4 regions of the Paenibacillus antri genome follow, and region 3 is predicted to be linked to each of the others. Evidence: riboswitches for the same ligand, from Rfam matches in the RefSeq annotation. Region 3 holds a riboswitch; each other region holds the start of a gene.
What was found. Region 3 has a riboswitch for cyclic di-GMP ahead of FE782_RS31530 (PilZ domain-containing protein). Riboswitches for the same ligand answer to the same signal wherever they lie in the genome.
Positions count from the first base shown of each region.

Region 1: it holds a riboswitch for cyclic di-GMP, as region 3 does, so the genes downstream of both, FE782_RS12145 (EAL domain-containing protein) here and FE782_RS31530 (PilZ domain-containing protein) in region 3, are expected to answer to the same signal.
Region 2: it holds a riboswitch for cyclic di-GMP, as region 3 does, so the genes downstream of both, FE782_RS30325 (S-layer homology domain-containing protein) here and FE782_RS31530 (PilZ domain-containing protein) in region 3, are expected to answer to the same signal.
Region 4: it holds a riboswitch for cyclic di-GMP, as region 3 does, so the genes downstream of both, FE782_RS11685 (hypothetical protein) here and FE782_RS31530 (PilZ domain-containing protein) in region 3, are expected to answer to the same signal.

Region 1 is NZ_VCIW01000006.1:215,396-221,228, forward strand. Features, by position in the region: gene FE782_RS12135 (hypothetical protein) at 1-16, shown strand, start outside; gene tkt (transketolase) at 554-2,575, shown strand; cyclic di-GMP riboswitch class I at 2,741-2,824, shown strand; gene FE782_RS12145 (EAL domain-containing protein) at 2,914-5,424, shown strand; gene FE782_RS12150 (response regulator) at 5,452-5,833, shown strand, end outside.
Region 2 is NZ_VCIW01000034.1:36,057-41,889, reverse strand. Features, by position in the region: gene clpC (ATP-dependent protease ATP-binding subunit ClpC) at 1-1,786, shown strand, start outside; cyclic di-GMP riboswitch class I at 1,928-2,021, shown strand; gene FE782_RS30325 (S-layer homology domain-containing protein) at 2,131-5,833, shown strand, end outside.
Region 3 is NZ_VCIW01000042.1:5,590-11,422, forward strand. Features, by position in the region: gene FE782_RS31505 (alpha/beta-type small acid-soluble spore protein) at 139-354, shown strand; gene FE782_RS31510 (acetylxylan esterase) at 515-1,468, shown strand; gene FE782_RS31515 (sensory rhodopsin transducer) at 1,506-1,880, shown strand; gene FE782_RS31520 (LysM peptidoglycan-binding domain-containing M23 family metallopeptidase) at 1,953-2,783, opposite strand; gene FE782_RS31525 (DUF1811 family protein) at 2,912-3,223, shown strand; gene FE782_RS31530 (PilZ domain-containing protein) at 3,230-3,907, opposite strand; cyclic di-GMP riboswitch class I at 4,006-4,088, opposite strand; gene FE782_RS31535 (GNAT family N-acetyltransferase) at 4,193-4,630, shown strand; gene FE782_RS31540 (DUF3892 domain-containing protein) at 4,685-4,942, opposite strand; gene FE782_RS31545 (MBL fold metallo-hydrolase) at 5,049-5,792, opposite strand.
Region 4 is NZ_VCIW01000006.1:104,486-110,318, reverse strand. Features, by position in the region: gene FE782_RS11695 (outer membrane lipoprotein-sorting protein) at 1-719, opposite strand, end outside; gene FE782_RS11690 (hypothetical protein) at 1,054-1,755, opposite strand; gene FE782_RS11685 (hypothetical protein) at 1,844-2,110, opposite strand; cyclic di-GMP riboswitch class I at 2,209-2,295, opposite strand; gene FE782_RS11680 (O-methyltransferase) at 2,328-2,735, opposite strand; gene FE782_RS11675 (copper amine oxidase N-terminal domain-containing protein) at 2,950-3,741, opposite strand; gene FE782_RS11670 (carbohydrate kinase family protein) at 3,876-4,826, shown strand; gene FE782_RS11665 (SEC-C metal-binding domain-containing protein) at 4,842-5,833, shown strand, end outside.

The sequences.
Region 1 (5,833 bases), on a different contig from region 3:
CTTGGAGCGGAGGTAGCCGGGGGAAATGTGCGAAATAAGCGCGAATACGCGCCTAGAGCGGCGGAAGACGGGGGAAGCGTGCGACATAAGCGCGAATACGCGCTTGGAGCGGCGGTAGCCGGGGGAAATGTGCGACATAAGCGCGAATACGCGCTTGGAGCGGCGGTAGCCGGGGGAAGCTTGCGAAATAAGCGCGAATACGCGCTTGGAGTGGCGGTAGCCGGGGGAAATGTGCGAAAGAAGCGCGAATACGCGCTTAGAGCGGCGGTAGCCGGGGGAAGCGCGCGAAATAAGCGCGAATACGCGCTTAGAGCGGCGGAAGACGGGGGAAGCGTGCGAAAGAAGCGCGAATACGCGCTTAGAGCGGCGGAAGACGGGGGAAGCGTGCGACATAAGCGCGAATACGCGCTTAGAGCGGCGGTAGCCGGGGGAAGCGCGCGAAAGCGAGACGTCGCCCGACGCCTGCGCTTTCGCACGGCGCTGTGGCAAAGGCCTCGGCACAGTGGTACAATGAAACCAATTGTCTGAAACGCCAAGGAGGAGTAGAGAAAGCATGACAACTGCAAGCAGAACGATCGACCAACTGTCGATCGACACGATCCGCACGCTGTCGATCGACGCGATCGAGAAGGCGAAATCCGGCCACCCGGGCATGCCGATGGGCGCCGCCCCGATGGCCTACGAGCTCTGGGCGAGATTCATGAACCACAGCTCCGCGAATCCGACGTGGGTGAACCGCGATCGGTTCGTCCTGTCCGCGGGCCACGGTTCGATGCTGTTATACAGCCTTCTTCACTTATTCGGATACGAAGACACGCCGATGGAGCAATTGAAGCAGTTCCGCCAATGGGGCTCGAAGACGCCGGGTCACCCGGAATTCGGCCACACGGCGGGCGTCGACGCGACGACGGGGCCGCTCGGCCAAGGGTTCGCGATGGCGGTCGGCATGGCGATGGCGGAAGCGCACACGGCGGCGGTATACAACCGCGACGGCTACAACGTCATCGATCATTACACGTACGTCATCTGCGGCGACGGCGACCTGATGGAGGGCATCTCCGGCGAAGCGGCGTCGCTCGCGGCTCATCTGAAGCTGAACAAGCTGGTCGTCCTGTACGATTCCAACGACATCTCGCTCGACGGCGATCTGAACCTCGCGTTCTCCGAGAACGTGGAGACGCGGTTCAAGGGCTACGGCTGGAACGTCATCCGCGTGAACGACGGCAACGATCTCGCCGAGATCAACAAGGCGATCGCGGCGGCGAAGAACAGCGACGCCCCGACGCTGATCGAAGTGAAGACGGTCATCGGCTACGGCTCTCCGAACAAGCAAGGCAAGGGCGGCCACGCTGGCCCGCACGGCTCGCCGCTCGGCGGCGACGAGGCGAAGCTGACGAAGGCGTTCTACGAGTGGCCGCACGAGGAGTTCCACGTGCCGGAAGCGGTCGCGGCGAACTTCGCCGAGCTGAAGGCGAAGGGCGATGCGGCGGCCGCGGCATGGAAGGAGCTGTTCGCGAAGTACCGCGACGCGCATCCGGCGCTGGCCGCGCAATTCGAGACGGCGTTCGCGGGCGAAAACCCGGCGGGCTGGGACGCGGCGATTCCGACGTTCGACACTAGCGAGAAGCCGATGGCGACTCGCGCGGCGTCCGGCAAGGTCATCAACGCGATCTCGCCGAACCTGCCGACGTTCTTCGGCGGCTCCGCGGACCTCGAATCGTCGACGAACACGCACCTGAACGACACGGGCAAGTTCCAACCGGGCAGCTACGCCGAGCGGAACGTCTACTTCGGCGTGCGCGAGTTCGCGATGGGCGCGGCGATGAACGGCATGGCGCTGCACGGCGGCGTGAAGGCGTTCGGCGGGACGTTCTTCGTGTTCTCCGACTACCTCCGTCCGGCGATTCGTCTCGCGGCGATCCAGAAGCTGCCGGTCGTGTACGTGTTCACGCACGACTCGATCGCGGTCGGCGAAGACGGCCCGACGCACGAGCCGATCGAGCAGCTCGCGGCGATCCGCTCGATGATCGACGTCACGGTCATCCGCCCGGCCGACGCGAACGAAACCGCGGAAGCGTGGCGCTACGCGTTGTCGAGCAAAGACCGTCCGGTCGCGCTCATCTTGACCCGCCAAAACCTGCCGGTGCTCGCGGGCACGGCGGAGAACGCGCGCGACGGCATCGCTCGCGGCGCATACGTCATCGCGGACGCGCCGGCGGGCGCGAAGCCGGCGGCGCAAATTATCGCGACGGGCTCCGAAGTGCAGCTCGCCGTGGACGCGCAGAAGGCGCTCGCGCTAGAGGGCATCCACGTTCGCGTCGTCTCGATGCCGAGCATGGACCGCTTCGAAGCGCAAGACAAGGCGTACCGCCAATCCGTCATTCTGCCGGACGTGAAGGCGCGCCTCGTCATCGAGATGGCTTCGCCGTTCGGCTGGCATAAGTACGCCGGCGACGAAGGAGACATCCTCGGCATCTCGACGTACGGCGCATCGGCGCCGGGACCGAAGGTGATCGAAGAGTACGGCTTCACGGTGCCGAACGTCGTCGCCAAGGTGAAGGCGCTGCTGAAGTAGATTCGACTTACCGCTTTATAAGCGCATAAGCGCGATTCGCGCCGCTCCCCCTCGCAAGAGGGCGGGCGGCGCTTTTTCGTCGAAAAAGTATATCATCATCCATGAAATAGCGTTATAATGATTTTGAGAGAATGATTTGAAAGACCTAGTAGAATATACATCCTCAGGAAAATTAGGCAAACCCATTGAAAATTGGGGGCGCAAAGCTATAGGGGCTAACGTGTTACACTATGCCAGCCAGCTGCCGAACGTGGAAAGAGTCATCCGGCCCTTTTATTCGGCCGGATTTTTTTGTCTCATTCGTTGTCCTGAATGCATTCGAAAGGGGAAGCCTCGTAATGAACACCGATGAATCCGTGATAAATATTTTGATGGTGGACGACCGCCCCGAAAATTTGCTCGCGCTGGAAGCGATCATCGAACGGGACGACTATCGGCTCATCAAGGCGTCCTCCGGCGAGGAAGCGCTGAAGTGCCTCTTGAAATACGACTTCGCCGTCATCTTGCTCGACGTGCAGATGCCGGGCATCGACGGCTTCGCCACCGCGAAGATCATTAAGGCGCGGGAGAAGACGAAGAACATCCCGATCATTTTCATTACGGCCAATTACATGGATTCGAACCATATTTTCACCGGCTATTCCGTCGGCGCGATCGACTATATTTTGAAGCCGTTCGATCCGATCGTGCTGAAGGCGAAGGTCGAGGGATTCGTAGATTTATATAAGCTGAATCAGAAGTTGCTTCGCCAGAGCGAGGCGCTCGCCGAGAAGTCGAAGGAGGTCGAGCGAGCGAACGCGGAGCTGCGCGTCTCCGAAGCGCTGGCGAACGTCATCAGCGGCACGTCGATCGATTCGATGCTCGTCATGGACGGACGCGGGATGATCCTGCGGGCGAATCCTGCGGTCGAAACGATGTTCGGTTATAGCGAAACGGAGATGGTCGGCGACACCGTCTTCTCGTTGTTTCCGGACGAGTCCTCGCGGAAGATCGTCGCGTCCGCGCTCGAAGCCGTCGCCCGGATGGATCTCGCGCCTTCGATCGAACCGCACGCGGAGATGGTCGCGACGCGGAAGGAAGGAAGCGCCTTCCCTGCGGAGGTTCAATTCGGCAGCCGGTACGTGTCGGACCGCTGCATCGTCGCATGTACGATTCGAGACGTTACGAAGAAGAAGCGCGACCAAGAGACGATCGCGCATATGGCGTATCACGACGGGCTGACGCAGCTGCCGAATCGCAGAAGGTTCAACGAGCGGTTAGCCGAAGCGCTGCACGCGGCCAAGCGGAGCGCCGGGAACTTGTCGATGATGTATTTGGACATGGATCGGTTTAAATATGTAAACGATTCCTTAGGACACGCGATCGGCGACAAGCTGCTGAAGGAGGTCGCCGACCGGCTGGCGGGCTGCATGCGCGCGGGCGACTTCGCGGCCCGAATCGGCGGCGACGAATTCAGCGTACTGCTGCCGGACACGAACCGGGAGACCGCGCTCGAATGCGCCGAACGAATTCTCGAAGCGTTCCAGAAGCCGATCCACCTCGACCAGTACGAATTGTTCGTGACGACCAGCATCGGCATCAGCGTCTTCCCGTACGACGGCGACGACGCGCAGCAGCTGATGAAGAACGCGGACGCGGCGCTCTATCGCGCGAAGGAGCAAGGGAAGAACCGGTACAAGGTGTTTCATACCGGCATGAACTTAAGCTCTTATCGAAACTTCATGCTGCAGAACGAATTGCGCAAGGCGATCGAGCGCGAGGAGCTCAGGCTCGTCTACCAGCCGCGGATCGACGTCAAGACCGGGGCGGTGACGAGCGCGGAGGCGCTGCTTCGATGGAAGCATCCGAATTGGGGCACCGTGCTGCCTTCGGAATTCATCCCGCTCGCCGAGGAGAGCGGACAGATGGCCGAGCTCGGCGAGTGGGTGCTGCGGACGGCCAGCAAGCAGAGCGTGGATTGGCAGCGGGCCGGCATCGCGCCGATCCGCGTCGCGGTGAACTTCTCGGCCCATCAGTTCCTGCATCGGGACGCGGGCGAGCGGATCCGGCGCATTCTCGAACAGAACGAGCTGCGTCCCGAGCTGCTGGAGATCGAGATTACGGAGACGGCGCTCATGGGGAACGAGGAGAGCGTAACGAGAACGCTGCGGCAGTTGAAGTCGGCCGGCATCGCCGTCAGCATCGACGACTTCGGAACGGGCTACTCGTCCTTGAACTACTTGCGGCGCTTCCCCGTCGATTCGATCAAGATCGACAAGTCGTTCGTGCAAGATTTGTGCAAGAGCGCGTCCGACAGCACGCCGTTCGTGCAGGCGATCGTCTCGTTGGCGCAGAGCCTGCGCATGACCGTCGTCGCGGAAGGCGTAGAGACGGAGGGGCAGCTAAGCAAGCTGCGAGCGCTGCATTGCGACGAGTTCCAAGGATACTTGTTCTGCCCTCCCGTCGAGGCGGCCGACTTCGAAGCGTTCTTGGTCCGTTCTCAAGCGCCGAAGACGGACAAGACGGACGGAACGAACGATCCCGCCGTCGCGCAGGAGCGGCTGCACGTCGTTCGGGACGAGCCGTCGGAAAGCCAAAACCAGGAAATTCTGAACCGGGCGCTCCTTCATACGAAAGAGACGTACTCGATTTCCCCCCGGGAATTCGATGTGTTCCATTTGATGGTAAACGGGTTCAACAATAAGGAAATTTCGGATAAGTTGTTTATCAGCGAGCATACGGTGAAGAACCATATTACGCACATTTTCCAGAAGCTCAACGTCAACGATCGCGTCCAGGCGATGGCGAAAATTTATCAGACGTGCATCGACGAAGGGAAAGCGGTTCGAGCGAACCGAAAGTCCGGGTAGCGTCAGCCGAGAAAGAAGGGGTTCCTGATGAAAATTAAAACGAAGTTAATGCTGGGGCTCAGCGCGCTGCCCGTTCTCTTCGTGCTGCTGGTCGTCGTCGGCTGGATTCAAAACGCGACTTTGAAGACCATGAGCGCCTCCTTGAAGGCGGATTACGACACCGCGTTTCTCGCCGAGCAAATACATCGACAAGTGAAAAACGAAGCGATCTACTTGCGGAATATGGCGTTATTCCAAGACGATGCGTCCATCGACAAGGAAATCGAGCTGCTGCAAGCGGAGAGCGAGTCCGTCGTGACCGGGCTCGCGATGCTCCAATCGATGGTGGAGACGCCCGAGCAGCGGGCGCTCGTGGAGCGGGTGCATGACGTAAACCACGAGTTCATTGAATACAAGGACGAAGTGGTGC
Region 2 (5,833 bases), on a different contig from region 3:
TCTCGCCCAACGCATCGTGGCGAACGAAATTCCGGAGACGCTGCGCGACAAGCGCGTCATGACGCTCGACATGGGCTCCGTCGTGGCGGGCACGAAATACCGCGGCGAATTCGAAGATCGCCTCAAGAAGATCATGGATGAGATCCGCCAAGCGGGCAACATCATCCTGTTCATCGACGAGCTGCACACTTTGATCGGCGCGGGCGGCGCGGAAGGCGCGATCGACGCGTCGAACATTCTGAAGCCGGCGCTCGCGCGCGGCGAGCTCCAGTGCATCGGGGCGACGACGCTGGATGAGTATCGGAAATATATCGAGAAGGACGCCGCGCTCGAGCGCCGCTTCCAGCCGATCACGGTCGACGAGCCGACGGTCGACGAAGCGATCCTCATTCTTCGCGGCCTGCGCGATCGCTACGAAGCGCATCACCGGGTGAAAATTACGGACGATGCGCTCGAGCAAGCGGTGCGCCTGTCCGACCGCTACATCAGCGACCGGTTCTTGCCGGACAAGGCGATCGACTTGATCGACGAAGCGGGCTCGAAGGTGCGCCTGCGCACGTACACGGTACCGCCGAACCTGAAGCAGCTCGAGTCCCGTCTGGAAGATATCCGCAAGGAGAAGGACGCCGCCGTTCAAAGCCAAGAGTTCGAGAAGGCCGCTTCGCTCCGCGACACGGAGCAGAAGCTGCGCGACGAGCTCGAGGAAACGAAGAACGAGTGGAAGGAAAAGCAAGGCCGCACGGACTCCGAGGTGACGCCGGACGATATCGCCCAGGTCGTCGCAAGCTGGACCGGGATCCCGGTCGTGAAGCTGGCGGAGGAAGAAACCGAGCGCTTGCTTAAGATGGAAGAAATCTTGCATAACCGCGTCATCGGCCAAGACGAAGCGGTCAAGGCGATTTCTCGAGCGGTACGCCGCTCCCGCGCCGGATTGAAGGATCCGAAGCGTCCGATGGGCTCCTTCATCTTCCTTGGACCGACGGGCGTCGGTAAGACGGAGCTGGCGCGGGCGCTTGCCGAAGCGATGTTCGGCGACGAAAATGCGGTCATCCGCATCGATATGTCGGAGTACATGGAGAAGCACTCCACGTCCCGCCTCGTCGGGGCACCTCCGGGATACGTCGGCTACGAGGAAGGCGGCCAGCTGACCGAGAAGGTGCGCCGCAAGCCGTACAGCGTCGTGCTGCTCGACGAAATCGAGAAGGCGCACCCGGAAGTGTTCAACATCCTCTTGCAAGTGCTCGAGGACGGCCGCTTGACGGACTCCAAGGGGCGATCGGTCGACTTCCGCAACACGCTCATCATCATGACGTCGAACGTCGGCGCGGACACGATCAAGAAGAACGCGACGCTCGGCTTCACGACGGGCGACGCGGCGCAGCAGACGAAGAACGCGTACGAGGCGATGCGCGAGAAGGTGCTCGCGGAGCTGAAGAAGAGCTTCCGTCCGGAGTTCCTGAACCGGATCGACGAGTCGATCGTGTTCCATCCGCTCGAGCAATCGCATATCTCGGAGATCGTCTCGCTCATGTCCGAGGAGCTGCGCAAGCGCCTGAAGTCGCAAGACATCGACTTCTCGCTGACGGATTCGGCGAAGGCGTTCCTCGCGAAGGAAGGCTTCGATCCGACGTACGGCGCGCGTCCGCTGCGCCGGGCGATCCAGAAGCACATCGAGGATCGGTTGTCCGAGGAGCTGCTCCGCGGCACGATCAAGAAGGGCGACACGGTGCTCATCGACGAGAAAGACGGCGAGCTGTCCGTGCACAGCGAAGTGACGCAGAAGTAACGAAGCGAAGACCCGATGCCCCCAAGGGGGACTCGGGTCTTCTTTATTATTGCAAAATATAGCAAAAATCGATTGCGTTCGACATCCTTCAACAGTAAAATGGAGCTTAAGAAATATTGCGGAACGTTCGGCATGCAACTAAATAACTAAAGGCAAACATTGCGAAAGCAATGGACGCAAAGCTACGGGTCTACCGCTTATCCTTCCGATAAGCTACGATCGCCGGGTTACCGATGGAGATCGTCATCATCCGCAACAATAGACTGTTCCCGGTAACGGGGAGAGTCTATTTTTTTGACTGCTTTTTTGACTACATTTTCGACACAGGAGAGGGAGAGACCGAGTTGGCTATTAGAAAATTGTTGTCCCTGTTGATGGCGGGCTGCCTGTCGCTCGCTTCGCTTGCGCCGGCGAGCGCGCTCGCGGGGGACGTTGCGCAAGAACCGCCCGTATTTACGGACATGGAGCAAAGCTGGGCCAAGGAGCAGCTTGCGGAATGGGCCGACAGCGGGTTTGTGAAAGGGTACGCCGATGGGAGCGTCCGTCCGGATGAGACGATCTCGAGGGCGGAATTCGTCGCGCTCGTCAATCGCGTATACGGATATGCCCACGCTTCGGATTCCGCCTTCTTGGACGTCGAAGCGGACGCATGGTTCGCCGACGACGTCGCGAAGGCCGCGAGGGCCGGATACGCGTCCGGGTACGAAGACGGCACGTTCCGTCCGGATCGCGAAATCAGCAGACAAGAGGCTGCGAAAATGGTTGCTGCGCTGCTGAAGCTGGAAGCGGCGGCGGAAGGCGGCGGGACTGCGTCCGCGTTTACGGACCGCGGCGACATCCCGGCGTGGAGCATCGGGTACGTCGACGCGATCGCGGCCGAAGGATATTTGCAAGGGTATCCCGACGGTGCGTTCCGTCCGGCGTCGCCGATCACGCGGGCCGAAGCCGTCGCGCTGCTGGACAGGGCGGCGGGCAAGATCCTACATAAACCGGCTGCTTTCGGGAAGGACGAGGAGCAAACCGTCGTGGCCGGGAACGTAACGGTCCGCAGTCCGGACGTCACGTTGAAAAACACGGTGATTCAGGGCGATCTGTACTTGGCTCCCGGGATCGGGGAAGGCGAAGTGTATCTCGACCGCGTGACGGTGGAAGGGAGAACGATCGTCGCCGGGGGCGGGGAGAACAGCATCGTGATCTCCGACTCCTCCTTGAACGACGTGATCGTCGAGAAAGTGACGGGCGAGGTTCGCTTAGTCGCGCAAGGCGGCACCGTCATCCATCGCACTGTCGTAAAGACGGGCGTAAAGCTGGAGGAAAACAACGCGACGCAGGGCTTCCTCGAGGTCGAGGTCATGACGACCGAAGCGTCCGCCTCGGTTCGTCTCGTCGGCGATTTCCGTATGGTTACCGTCGTCTCCGCCGCCAAAATCGACATTGCGGAAGGCTCCGTGGTCGAAGAGATCGTCGTGCACGCGGCGATCGCGGTAACGGGGGAAGGCAAGATTCTCTTCGCGGCCGTTCACATCGAGGGCGTCAGCTTCGAGCAGACCGTAGTCCGATACGAACTGTCCGAAGGGGTGACCGAGATTATCATCGGCGGAGAAGGGGCGAGCGGCGGCGTTGGTACGGAGCCGGACGATCCTGTAAGCGCTCCGGAGGGGTCGTCGCCGACGGCGCCGACCGTGCCGACCGTGCCGAACGTACCGACCGTGCCGACCGTGCCGACCGTGCCGAGCGAACCGGGGTCGGGCGAGCCCGAGGCTCCGGCGCCTACGGCGCAAGCCGTCTTCGTAACGGGCGACAAGCTGGTTGCGGCATACGACATCCCGGGCGACGCGACCCAGCATCGATGGACGTTGAAGAACAGCGTATCGGACTCCGTCTACGAGGCCGTGTATACGGCGGCGGGAGCGACTTACGGCATCTTCGCGGTCCAAGCGAGCGTTCCGCTGGACGGCGGCGTCTACACGGCGACGCGCGAGGGCTCGAGCGAAGCTCATCCTAGCGTGTTCCTGTCCTCGATCACCGTGTCCGGATCGGTGTACGCGGCCGTTTATTACGGAGGAACCGAAGCCGTCGGTTACGCGATCAACGACGGATATGTCGCAACCTTGGACCGTCATCCGGCGGATGGGGCGGTACCGCTGCGGGACGGCGACGCGATGAAGCTGTTCTATGGGGATACGATCGTATTCGAGGCGGTGTGGGACCAAGCGACGGGGCTATGGAAGTTCGAGCGGTTCAGCGAACGCATTCGGTTGAACGCGCCGGAGAACGTCGCGGCATTCGCGATTTCCAACACCGAGTTGGGATTGCTGTGGGACGCCGTGGAACACGCGGAATATTACTACGTGTACTACAGCGATTCGCAGGACGGAGAATACCGGCCGTTCCTCGACGAAACCGGGAATAAGACGCGAATCGAGCGGATGGACGAACCGCTCGTCGTCGATCCGACGAACGCTCCGCACAGCACAAGATACTATAAGGTAACTGCAGGGGCGGCGATGACGGAATCGGCGTTCAGCGCGGCCGCATGGGCGACGACCTATTACAATAAACACATTCCGTTGGACTTTACGCCGACGGATCTGATCGAGCATCCGACCGAACCGATTCTCTTCATGACGGATAAGGCAGGACAAGCGCTGCACGCCGTAAACTACGACACGGAAGAAATCGTTACGGTCGCCCTCCCGTTGCCGCCCGAGAGCATCGCTTACGCCGACGGGGAGTTGTACGTCGGGCTTTTGAAAGGCGAGCATTCGTCGTACAGGGAGGATCAATCGGGCGCGATCGCCGTCTTGGACGCGTCGACGCTCGAGACGAAAGCGTTGGCGGACGTCGCTATCGATCCGTACGACATCGCGGTCGATCGCAGCGGAACCTTCTACGTGTCGTCGGGCTCTTCGCAGTGGACGGATATCAAGTCCTATGCAAGGGCGACCATGACGGAAATCGCAACGACCGGCATCCGACAGCAGAGCTTTATCCATATGCATCCGACGCTAAATAAACTTTACGCGGTCACGACGGATACGTCCCCCCGGGATCTGACCGCCTTCCCCGTAGCGAACGGGGCGTTCGCGGACGCGGACGGGTACGACTCCCCGTACCACGGGAATTATGCGATGAGCACGAATTTCGAATTGTCCCCGGACGGGCGATACGCCTTTAACGGCGCGGGCACCGTATTCCGTACGACGGACAGCAAGTATGACGACATGCGGTACGTGTACGCGCTGAACCGGGGCTTCGCGGATATCGCGTTCCAGCTGGCAGACGGTTCTTTCTACACGGCGAAAGACAAGCTGATCGGCGTATACGATTATGGCAGCTTCGAGCAAACCGGCCAATATCATACGGATGGAACGACGGCGCGGCTCGCGAACGGAACGGATAAGCTGGCGGTCGTCTCCGCCCTGAACGGGAAATCTATAATTGAAATCGTGGAAAAGGACGCCGTCGAGACGCTGCCGCCCGTCGCGAGTCAGGGTGTCGCGTTCGACGGCATCATCGCCGACATCGCCGTCGATGTCGCCTCGAATCTTTTGTATGCCGTCGACAAGGCGTTCTGGAACTTGTATACGGTAGACTTGGAGAGCCGAGCCATCGTCCATACCTTGAAGCTTCCTTACCGGCCGTCTGGCATCGATCTCTCGGAAGACCGGACGAAGCTGTATATCGTCAACGACGCGGAACGCCAACTGGTAACGGAAGTGAGCTTACCCGATTACTCGATCGTACGACATCTGAACGCAGTCTCCGCGGCCGGCGACGAAGAGAATGCCCACCGCCACGTGTACGACTACGCCGGCAAGCTGTTCGTCGTTACGGGTCAATGGGACCCGACGCTGCTACTGTTCGATGCGGCGACGTTCGCGCCGGTCGCGTACGCGCCGTCGATGAAGAGCGTGGGCGGCATCGCCTTCGCAAGCGGGGAGAGCAAGTTCTACTATTGGCATCAGTACGGTTGGGGCGCGGGTTACGCGGGATCCGACGTATACGAGGTTTCGGTGAACGGAACGTCGCTCGCGAAGACGGACG
Region 3 (5,833 bases):
TTGCCGAGGCAAGGGTTTTTCTCTGCGCTCCGAGCGCTCGCGAGGAGCGACGCTATGCCGAAAATTGGTAATTCCGTCGTGCATAGCGACGCGTCTCTCGATACAAAATAGAGTTACTACAGCAGAGGAGGTGACACCATGGGTACAGGTTCTAAAAGCTCGAACACATTGGTAGTGCCGCAAGCATCGCAGGCGCTCGACCAACTGAAGTACGAAGTAGCGCAGGAACTCGGCATTCAGATTCCGCAAGACGGCTATTACGGTTATATGGCGACTCGCGACACCGGTGCAATCGGTGGTCACATTACACGCCGCCTAGTTCAAATCGCGGAGCAAACGTTGGCCGGCCGATAAACCGAATGGATTTCCTCCTAGACGAAAGAGCCCGGGTTCTTGCCCGGGCTTTTTTGTGCGGCGTTCGATAAAAAAAGGTTGCGAGTTCCTCCCTAACGAGTACAATGGATACAGTTGCCAGTACAAGCAAGCATCCGTCAGAGGGGGAACGATTGACTACGTGAATGCGATCGAGAAGCGAATTGATGAACTGCACCGGTTTCGTCCGGTAACCGAGCCTCCGGAAGGTCACGCCGAATTCTGGGAACGGACGACGAAGGAAGCGATAGGAAGCGCTTTCGAACACGAACGGGTCGAGATCGAAACGCCGATGCCCGGCATGAAGGCGTACGACGTCGCGTTCGAAGGTTTTTCGGGTACGACGATCCGCGGACTGTACATGGTCCCGGCGTTTATCGAGGGGCCTTACCCCTGCATTTTGACGTTTCCAGGTTATACGGGCGGCAAGGGGTTGCCGGAAGCGTATGCCCGTTGGATTCTAATGGGGGTCGCCGTATTCGCGGTCGATGTCCGGGGACAAGGCGGAGAGACGGGAAACACGTTGGATTCCGAATTCGGTATGGTCCGCGGCTGGATCACGCAAAACATAACGGATCCGGAGCGCTGCTATTATAAAGCCGTTACGGTAGATTGCCTTCGGGCCGCGCAGTGGATGTCGGAGCAACCGGAACTGGATCCGAAGCGACTGGGGGTCGTCGGCGGCAGCCAGGGAGGCGGCTTGGCGCTGCTCGTTTCCGCGCTGCACGAGAGAATCGGTTTGACGGTGGCGGACATTCCGAACATGTGCCATATGGACCATGGCGTCTTGCATTCGACGGGGTCCTTGACCGAGGTCGCCGACTTCGGCCGCCGTTATCCGGAGCTGCTGCCGCAAGCGCTTCGCACGCTCGGCTATTTCGATTTGCTGCATCTGGGCCATCGGATCACCCGCCCGCTGCTGATGTCGGTCGGACTGAAGGATACGGTTTGCCTGCCGGAGCAGGTGTTTCCGATGTACCATGCGGCGGCGTCCGAAGACAAGGCGCTCGAAATTTTCCCGTTCACGGGCCATGCCGTAGAAGCCGCGCAGACGCGAAGAGGGATGGAGTTCGTAAGGGACCGTTGGTTCCGATAATAGGTTTCCATTAACACGATTCAAGGGGGAGACTCGCATGGTCAACAATGCTAAGGGGTATCGCGTATGGTACATTCCGGATGGGTACATCCCGCCGATCAGCACCGGATCGCTCGTCAGTCACGAATCGATCTGCGTCTTGAACGCGAACGAGGAAGCCGCGAATTTGAGCGTGACGATTTATTTCGAGGACCGCGATCCGATCGAGGAGGTGCCCGTACGCGTCGAAGGCCGAAGAACGGCGCACGTGCGCACGAGCACGCTCGAGAAGGACGGGGAGTCGATCCCTGTCGGCGTTCCGTACGCGATGGAAGTGCGGAGCGACGCGCCGATCATCGTGCAGTACAGCCGAATGGACGCGACGCAGCCGGCCAATACGTTGGCGACGACGATGGGCTTCCCCGTGGCGTAATCGAAAATCGAATCTATGATTGTACCGCGAAAGAAGGGCTGCCCTTGAGGGCAACCCTTCTTTCGCTTTCGATTACCGATTCAATTCCCACCAGACGAGGTACTCGTACGGACTCTGAGTCGTCCACGTAGACGTCGTAATGTCGTAGATGCCGAAGTGCAAGTGCGGCAGGAACAAGCCCTTCGTGCCTTCCGGACCGTATCCGGTGCTGCCGACATATCCGATAAGCTGTCCTTGCTTGATCGCGCCGCCCTTAACGAACGTCTGGCTGTATTTCGATAGGTGGGCGTAGTAGAACGCGGTCGCGCTATCTGCCTTAACGGTTAAACGGTAGCCTCCGTATGTGTTCCAGCCGACGTTGAGAATCGTGCCGTCCGCCGCCGCGTACACCGGCGTTCCTTCCGGCGCGAAGATGTCTACGCCCTCGTGCGTGCGAACGGCGCCGCCGTCCGGCGTCCAAGTTCGCGCGTCCGCATAATTGTTCGTGAACGGCGTATACGTACCCTTGGCGAGCGGGAACAAGCCCGTCTTAAATTTCGAAGGAGCGGTCGGGACAGTAATGCGGAGGCCCGGCCAAATCGCGTTCGGATTCGCGAGCTGCGGGTTCGCGTTGATCAGCGCCTTGAGCGGAATGCCTGCGCGGGTCGCGATGCCGTACATCGTATCGCCCGCTTTGACGACGTAGTTGCCTTGGTCGGGAACGGTCAGCCGTTGGCCGATCATGAGCGACGTCGTGGAGAGGCCGTTCAAGGTCATCAGCTCGCTCACCGTCATCCGGTTGGCGGTGGCGATCCCCCATAGCGTATCTCCCGCTTTCACCGTATAGACGGCTGCGGAAGCGACGGAGGCGAATGCGGAAGCCGTGACGAGCAGCGCCGCGAGCGCGAGCGCGATTTTCTTCATGCGTGGAAGCAACCCCTTCTCGTTGGTGTCTATCGATAGAATAATAGAATTCGATGTCGGGATGTAGTTGTAAATGTTGGTCGGATCGAGGACAATAGGGGTTACTTGTCGATAAAGGAGGGATTCGAATGAAGCGATTCAGCGAGATGTCGCCGGGCGAGCTGGCCGCGGAAATCGAACGGTTGCGGTCGGAACTCGAGCGAAGCGCATCCGAAGGCGAGAAGGGCGTGCTGCGACAGCGATGGCTGCTCGCGAGGTCGTACGCGGTAAGGGATGCTTCGTTCCCGCCGGGGCGCTATCGCGTCGAAGATACGGGAGTCCCGTTCACGCTCTTGTACGTGAACGGCGTCATGGGCTGGGGGACGACGGAGGACGGTCAAGAAGCGGCGTTCCCCTTGGCGGTGCTCCGACGCGAGGAAGAGAATAACGCCGGCAGGTAACGAAAGTTACATCGCCGACGCATCTTCGAGCCGCTGTTTGGCGCGGTGTTTAATTTGCGTCCGTAAAATATAACCGCGCAGCGCGTTGAGATGATCCGGCTCGATTTCTAGAAAGCGCGCGCCGATGTAAGTGGATCCGTCTTCGGTCGTCTGCTTGCGGGAAATTTCGATCTTGCAGGGGACGCCGCCGTTAATGTCGAGTTCGACGTCGGCGACCATCATCGCCCGCGTTCCGGGATCGACGCCCAGCGTAAAGCCGATGCCGCCGAGGCTGACGTTGCGGACGTCGATCGCCGTAGGCGTGCCGAGCTTGTCCTCGCCCCCGTTCGACCATCGAAGGGAACGCATACGTCCGGAATCGCTCACTTCGATCCGAGGGAATTGCCGACGCGTCGATAACCTTTGATTTTCCGGAGGATTCAGCACCATCATCATGCCATGATCCTTCGCGATGACGGAGGACGGCAAGATGAGAAACCCGTTATTGGAATAAACCGTCAGCTTGACCGGGTCGCCCGGCTTGTACATTTTCGATTGAGGCATTTCGATTTCAAGAATATCTCCTTCGATATAGGAGACCATGCCGGTCGAGATATAATCGTCTTTCTCGACGGACACGCGCGACCCGACGGTGATCGCGTTCTTCTGATGGTGCAAAATCTCGGTTACCCGCATGAACGACATGGATGCAGCCTCCTAGGTGTGACATGGATCGGTCCATCGTGGAACAAAAGAAAACGCCCGCCGAAGGCGGACGATCCGGAACGATTCGTACGCTCCTATTCGGCAACCCGGCCGCCGTAGCTTTCGCCTTAGGCCCGTGGCTTTGCGTCTCCGACTTTCGTCGGGTTTGCCTTGTTCGATTGGAACATTTTATACTATTAGTTATTATTATATGGCTTAGTTCGAAAGTTGCAAGCGAAGAATGCGGTTTTTTCTAACAGATCCGAACGAAGGGGAACACGCGAAATGAAAATCACGAGAATCGAAACCGACGAGGCGCTGCAGCAGGCGTTCCTCATTCGATTGGAAGTATTCGTAGACGAACAGAAGGTGCCAAGGGACCTGGAGATGGACGAGTTCGACGCGTCGCCGCAGGCCGCCAAGCATGTGTTGTTGGAGGTTGACGGCGTCCCTGCGGCAACGGGCCGATTCATCGAATACAAACCCGATACGGCGAAGATGCAGCGGATCGCCGTGAGACTGCCGTACCGCGGGAAGGGCGTCGGGAGGGCGTTAATGCAAGCGCTGGAGACTTGGGCGAAAGGGGAAGGGTTCGCGTATTCGCTGCTGGACGCGCAATGCCAGGCGGAACCGTTCTACCGCTCCCTCGGGTACGAGACGGTATCTCCGGAGACGTTCCTCGACGCGGGCATTCCTCACGTGCGGATGAAGAAGGCATTGTAAATTGTTGTGGAAAACGCGGAAGACCGAGCTAGGGAGAGCTCAGTCTTCTTTACGTTAAAAGAGAGGTAAATTGTCGAGATTGTTGTCCGTTCGCCCGTCCGGGTTCGATCGAAGATGCTCTTCTTGATCCCGCCCTTTAAAGACGCTCACATTGAAAATTTCGTTGTTCCTCGCCATCGACTGAGCCGTTTTATAATCGACGACTTTGCCGGAGGAAAACTTGAGCTCGACGATATCGCCGTCCCCGTTTTTTCGAACCGCCACGACTTCCTCTTGCCGACGCATGCCTTGTCCGGATGTTTGCTGTTCCATCGTAATCGCCTCCCGCTTTAAGATTGGCCTTCGGGAAGGGCATTATTCAGAACATAAAAGACGAGACCGGGAGGCATGGGCTCCGGTCTCAGTAACGTATAAGCGATTATTCGAATTCGTATTCGGTCTGTTGTTCGATGAACCGCATGGCGCCCGTCTTGCCGACGTAGTCGTCGCGGTTATCCGCGTAATGCATTAACCAGATGCGTTCTTGAATCGCTTCCGGCAGCGTCAACAATTCGTCCAAGGTCGTATGGACGAGCCCCGGACCGGTTAACTGGCATTCGTGCAGGATGTGCTTGCATCGGCCGGCGTTCGTCAAGTCGGTCAATAGGGCGGGGTCGAACGTCATATCCGAACTGTAAAACACGATTTCGTTCAACAGCAGCGCGTAACTCGGCTTGTTCGGAATATGTAGAGTCCGGATCAGCTCCAGGACGAAGCCGTCGCTGATCTCGAACGGAACGCCTTCGTCGATCTCGACGACGTCGAAGTAGCAATCGAGCGAATCGCAGCCGGTGCTAAGATCCTCCAATGCCCCTTTAAGGCTTGTCTCCCATAACGCCTCTCGAATCGAGGAGGGGACGAAGAGAGGGATCTTCTTCTTATGTACGTACATTAAGGCGAAGGCAAGTTCTTCGATGCCGCCGATATGATCTCCGTGAATATGCGTGACGAGGACCCCGTCGATCTCTTGAACTCCGATTCCCGCGCGATAAAGCGCATACGGCGCCGTTACGCCGCAATCGACTAACAGGCGGTAACCGTTCGCGACAACGATCGCGTTATTGTTGAAATACTTCTTCGCGAACGCATTGCCGGTCCCGATCATCTGGATACGAATGCTCACTTGCCGACCTCCCTGCATGACCAACTGTAGCATAACCACTT
Region 4 (5,833 bases), on a different contig from region 3:
AAGTGTTCGTTCGCTTCCGCCGTTTGTTCGCCTTGGCCTTCGCCTTCGGTCGCCAGCACCGGCACCGACTGGATCGACACGCTCGTCATATTCCGGTTCATATCGAACCAGTTGTCCTCGAAGCTCTTGTCGAACTCGAAGGAGCTGAACGTCACCGTGACCATCTCGTTCGCGTCCGCATCCGTCACGACGACGCGCTGCGGCTTGTAGTCTTCCTTGCTCAGCCAGATTTTCTGGCGGACGAGCGAGGCGTTCTGGTAGTTGGCCAGGACGTCGAAGACGTACGCATTTTCCTCCGCGGTGAATTGGCGCTCGTCGTCGTGGATGATCGATTGCGCCAGCGTCTCGAACAAGTACGCCTGCCCTTGATTGTTCGGCCAGTCGCTCTTGAAGCGGAAGCTCTTATTGAGGTGCGGCGTCAGAACGAACACGCCTTCGTCGTTGCGCAGCACGATCTGCGTAATGTCGTTCGCCTCGTTCGTAAGCGCGATGCGGTAGTACTCCGGCTTCTGATAGCTGACGACGACGCCGTACTCTTGGGGCTCCTGCCCCGTATTCAACACCATGGTGCCTTCCGCGTGATAACTCTCCAGCTTGCCCGTCAACTTCTCGATGTCGCTTACGACACCCGCCGCATCCTTCGCGCCTCCGCACGCCGCCAACAGCAGCGCCACCGCCAACGTCAGCGCCAAGGTCATGACCCACTTGCTACGTCTCATGAGGTCCACCCCTCCGATCGATTTCTTGTACTCGATAACATGTCTATGAGGGGGGTTGGCCATTTATGCAGACTAGCATGACGAGCATGACAAGCGATGGCGGTTGGCGGCGGCGGGCGGGCTCTTCCGTCGGTTTTCCCCAGGACTTGCGCAAAAAGTCATATATTTGTTATGCGGTAGACTCGATTCAAAATCATATCGGCAAAAGTTCTTATATTCCTCCCCCTTCCCACCGGAATCCGGTGGGATTTATGAAGTTTTGCGCATATCGAGGAGATATCGACTCATTCGGATTAAAATATACGCACGATTGCGCAAAAACCCGAACAGGAGACTATCCCTCGTCCCATTGCCACAGTCCGAGCAGCCCCTGCTTCTCCTTGATGACTCGATATTCCGTCACTCGCTCCCCCTTCGCACCGTTTCGCAATGCCTCTAGCACTCCTTTCTCACAGAGCCGTTGCAAATACCGTACCGCCGTCCGATGACTAACGTCTAAGTGCGTTGCAACATCGACGCCTCGCAATACACCCGCGCAACTGAAGGCTAGGAGCATAATTTCCCTCTCGATGAGGGACGGACGAGCCCTAGACTTACGGATCGGTTGAAATCGGCTCAGCACCATGCGCAGCAACGACTGCACGACATCCGGGCGGCTCGCCACGTCGTCGTGCGGAATCGAGATGACGCGGTAGCCGAGCCCTTGCAGGAACGTCTCGCGGTTCAACTCTTCGCAATAACCTCTTCGATCCATCTCCGTCACGTGCGGTCCGAAGCCCTTCACCTCGAAGACGAGCTTCTCCCCCGATCCCGGCAGCCAGACGAAGTCCGCGAAATACGACCTCCCTCGCCAATCCGCCACCTCATACTCCGGGTGAAGCGCATCGAAGCTTCCGAACAACGGCCACCACACCTGCCGCAAGAACAACGTCTCCGCATACCTCTTCCGTGTAAGCCGCCCCCGCCGCTCTCCCGTTCGTCCCTCCAGATGCGACTGCAGCCAGCGTTCGTGCGCGCTCTCGAACGGTTCCGCCACCCCTCGCCCCTCCTCCCCCGGAAAACAAGAAAAGCGCCCCGCCGTCCCGAAAGACGAACGAGGGCGCGCTTCGCCACTCCATAGAAATCTATCGCTTGAACTTCAACATTAATAAATGCGTATTCAGCCGGGACCGCAGCCGGAAGCTGCGCTCCAACACGCCCTTGCCTATCGCGTTCTCCCGCCGGTTCCGCTCCGAGGCGGACTCCGCTTGGTCCGTCGACGACGGCGCCTCGACCGCCTTGAGCCACGCCAACCGCTCTACCGCATGTTCCAGTTCGCCCGGTTGTCCGAAGCGCGTAAGCATCGCCGTCAAAAGCAGGACACACAACATCTTGAATACCATACGCTGCATACCTACCTCCCCAAAGAGACATAGAAAAAGCCCACTCCACAGCTGCTGCTGCAAGTGAGCCGGTACGTGCTTCGTCCGTCACGATGACTGGCCCGGTTTGCGGCAGCTGGCTGGCATGCTTACTCGTAAGCGTAGCCCCTATAGCTTTGCGTCCCCACCTTTCGATGGGTTTGCCTTGAATCAACAAATCGGATATGTAGTTGGTTTCCAAATATCGTTATGCCCCTTCGATCTCGCCGGCGCCGCCCCATCCGCCGCCGAGATCGAACTTCGGCAACAAGTTGGACATATTGTAATTCGATTCGAAGGTGATGCTCAATCTCAGCTTTCCTTGCCTGACGGCGAACTCGAACTGGATCTCGCCGTGCGTCCATCCGACCTTATGGCCCAACGCTTGGATCGCCATTCGGCGGAAATCGTTCCGCTGCGACTCCGTCAACCCGCTCGTGCCTTGGAACGGCCGAGTCTTGCTCGTCTCGAACGGATCGTGCCGGATGCCGAACTTCCCGATCACGTTGCTGCGTATTTGTACGAACACAATGCCGGACGAAAGATTCGCGAGCTCCTCGCTCAGCTTCCCGAACACCATGTTTAACTGCTTCGTTAACGACTCGGTCATCTCCATACATTACATACCCCCTTTCTGTCAACAATAGTTTGCGCGTGTCAACTCTAGTGGGTCGTGTGTCCTATTATAGTAGAATCACCAGTTTGTGACAATAGTAATTTGGCGAAATTGCGAAAAAATTCTACACGATGCGACATCCCTCGGGAAAATGGACCCAGAAACGCAAACGACCGTTCCCGGATTCCCGGGAACGGTCGATCGTCTCGTTCTATTATTCCGTAATAATGACGCTTTGCGTCTCGACATCGAATTCAACGTTCGCATCGAACGCTTCGGCCAAGAAGCGCAGCGGAATGACCGTACGGCCCTCCACCGACTCCGCCGCCACGTCGAGCTTCACGGCAACGTCGTTCACGTATGCCGTGTCGCTGCCGAGCGTCAGCTTCACCGTGACGTCGCCGCGGACGACCGTCACCGTCTGCGTCGCGGCGTCGAACGACACATCGGCCTTCAGCGATGCGGCGATCGCGCGGAACGGCACGAGCGTGCGTCCGTTTTTCGCGAACGGCTTCACGTCAAATTCCGGCTGCTTGCCGTTGACGAACGCCTTGATCCCCTTGTGGCCGGCCTTGTCCAGCAGCTTCGCGAGCTTCTTCACGAGCTTCGCATCGGTCGGGTTTTGCACCGCCGCTTCCTGTTGAGCGACGACCGCCGCTTCGATCTCGCCGTCCGCCTCGAGTTCGAGCGCAAGCGCCTCGGCGTCGACGGTCCGGTCCGCGAGAATCTCGAGAATGACCTCGGCCGCCGGCTTGCCTTCGAGCTTGGAAAGCGCGTTTTCCAACCCATGGGTGTTGCCTTTCCCGTGGTTGCCGTTATTTCCGCCGCCATAGACGTCCGCCGTTACGCTCGTCTCCGCTTGCACGCTCGCCTCGGCCTTCTTCTCAGCGCCTTTGCCCTTGTTGCCATCCGCCGCGCCGACGACCGCGGAGCCGATGCTCATGCTCGCCACCACCGTCGCAAGCGCGAGCAGCGTTACCTTCTTCGAACCTGTCTTCTGATTCATAGAACCCATCCTCCTAAAAAGTATGTAGTCTTGTCTTGATGTCCATATCGTTCGGAAAGGATGGACGGTTTCAGGGGGTCGCGATTTTGGTACAATAAATCAGAACATTATCCAAGGGAGCTTGTCGACCGAAAATGACCCCCACCCTCGTAGTTATCGGCAATGTATTTTTAGATTTGAAGGGGTATGCGTCGCATGCCTACGACCCCATCGGGAAAAACGTCGGCGACGTTCGCTTCGTTCACGGCGGCGTCGGGCGGAACGTCGCCGCCAATCTCGCCGCGCTCGGCGGCGAGACGCGGCTCCTCGCAACGGTCGACGACGGCGCGCCCAGCCGGGAAATCGTCGAGCGGTTGGACGCCCTCGGCGCGGATACCCGCTTTATCCGTCCTGCGGACCGCGGCATGGGCATGTGGATGGCCATTGTGGACGCCGACGGGAATCTGGCCGGTTCGATCTCGCGGCAGCCCGACTTCGCGGGTCTCGCCCGCCTGCTCGAGGACGCCGGCGAGGAGGCGCTTCGGGATGCCACGCACCTCGTCCTGTCGGTCGATCTTACCGAAGCGATCACCCGCCGGGCGATCGAGCTGGCGAAGCGCTTCGGCATCCCCGTCTACGGACTGCCGAACAACCTGCAGGTGATCGGAGAGCATCCCGCGTTGCTCGGCGCGCTCGACTGCTTCGTCTGCAATCATGTCGAAGCCGAGCGGCTCAGCGGCCGCCCCTGGGGCTCGATCTCGAACGAGGAGCGGCTGGCGTCGCTCCGCGCCTTCGTCGACGAACGCGAGCTTCGCGCCATGGTCGTCACCTTGGGAGCCGAAGGCTCCGTGTATTACGACCGCGCCGCCGGCCGCTCCGGCTTCCAGCCCGCGTTCCCCGCGCGGCTCGTCGACTCCAGCGGCGCGGGAGACGCCTTCGCCGCCGGGACGGCGTTCGCCTTGTCGCGCGGACTGCCGCTCGATCGCGCCGTCGTCTGCGGCGCGAAGGTCGCCGGTTGGGTCGTCGAATCCGACCGGAACGAGTGCGCGGACGCGCGGGAGCGGATGGGGCGGGATGACATTTTCGAGAAAATGGGTTTGATATAAGAGGAGGAGAACGGCTTGGCTCTGCCAGGAAGGAACGACCCGTGCCCATGCGGCAGCGGGAAAAAATTCAAGAAGTGTTGCATCGACACGTATCAAGAGGAACGTCCGGAGCGACAGGAGGCGTCGGGGACGACCCGGATCACGCGGGACAAGCTGCCCGGCTGGATCGACCGCGAGCTGAAGTGGGACAACGAGCTGTACCGGCTTCAGGCGCAGCATTACGTCGAGCATGCGGATGCGGCCTTCGACCCGGAGGATTTGCGCGCATTGGTGGGATTTTGGCATGATTTCGCGCATACGACCCGGCCGGTCTTCCAGAAGTTCGGCGCGTTCAGCGCGGCGCTCGAGTACTTCACCCCGGGCGACGAAGGGCGAGGCGTGACGCAGTCTCGACTGGCCGCCAAATACGGAGTCTCTTCGGGGACCGTCTCCAAGCGGTATGCCGAGCTGGCCGAATACGCGGAGACGTTGGACGCGCCTCCCGAAACGGCCGGCGCCTCGCAGCCGAACCTGGAGCGTATGTACCGCGATATCGACCTGCTCTTGAAAGAGCGGCAGATCGAATCGATCGAAGAGGCGGAGGCGTTCGTCCGCGATTACATGGATCGGGCCATGGCCGGGAAGCCGGTGCCGACGCCTCAGGGCGTCTCCGCGCGCGAGCGGGCGCAGGACTTGCTGTTCGACGCGGCCGACGCCGCGACCTCCGCGGAGCGCGTACGTCTCGCTCGGGAAGCGATCGCGTTGTACCCGGACTCGGCGGACGCGTACGTCATCCTCGGCGAGGAAAGCTCGGACCTGGAGCAAGCGCGGGCTTACTTCCGCCAAGGCATAGAGGCCGGCGAGCGGGATCTGGGAGCGGCGTTTTTCGCGGAAAACGAAGGGCATTTCTGGGGCCTCAGCGAAACGCGGCCCTACATGCGGGCGAAATACAACTACGCCGAGTTCAGCTGGTACGCCGACGACGTCGCGGAAGCGGAGCGGCATCTCGAAGAGATGCTGCGGCTGAA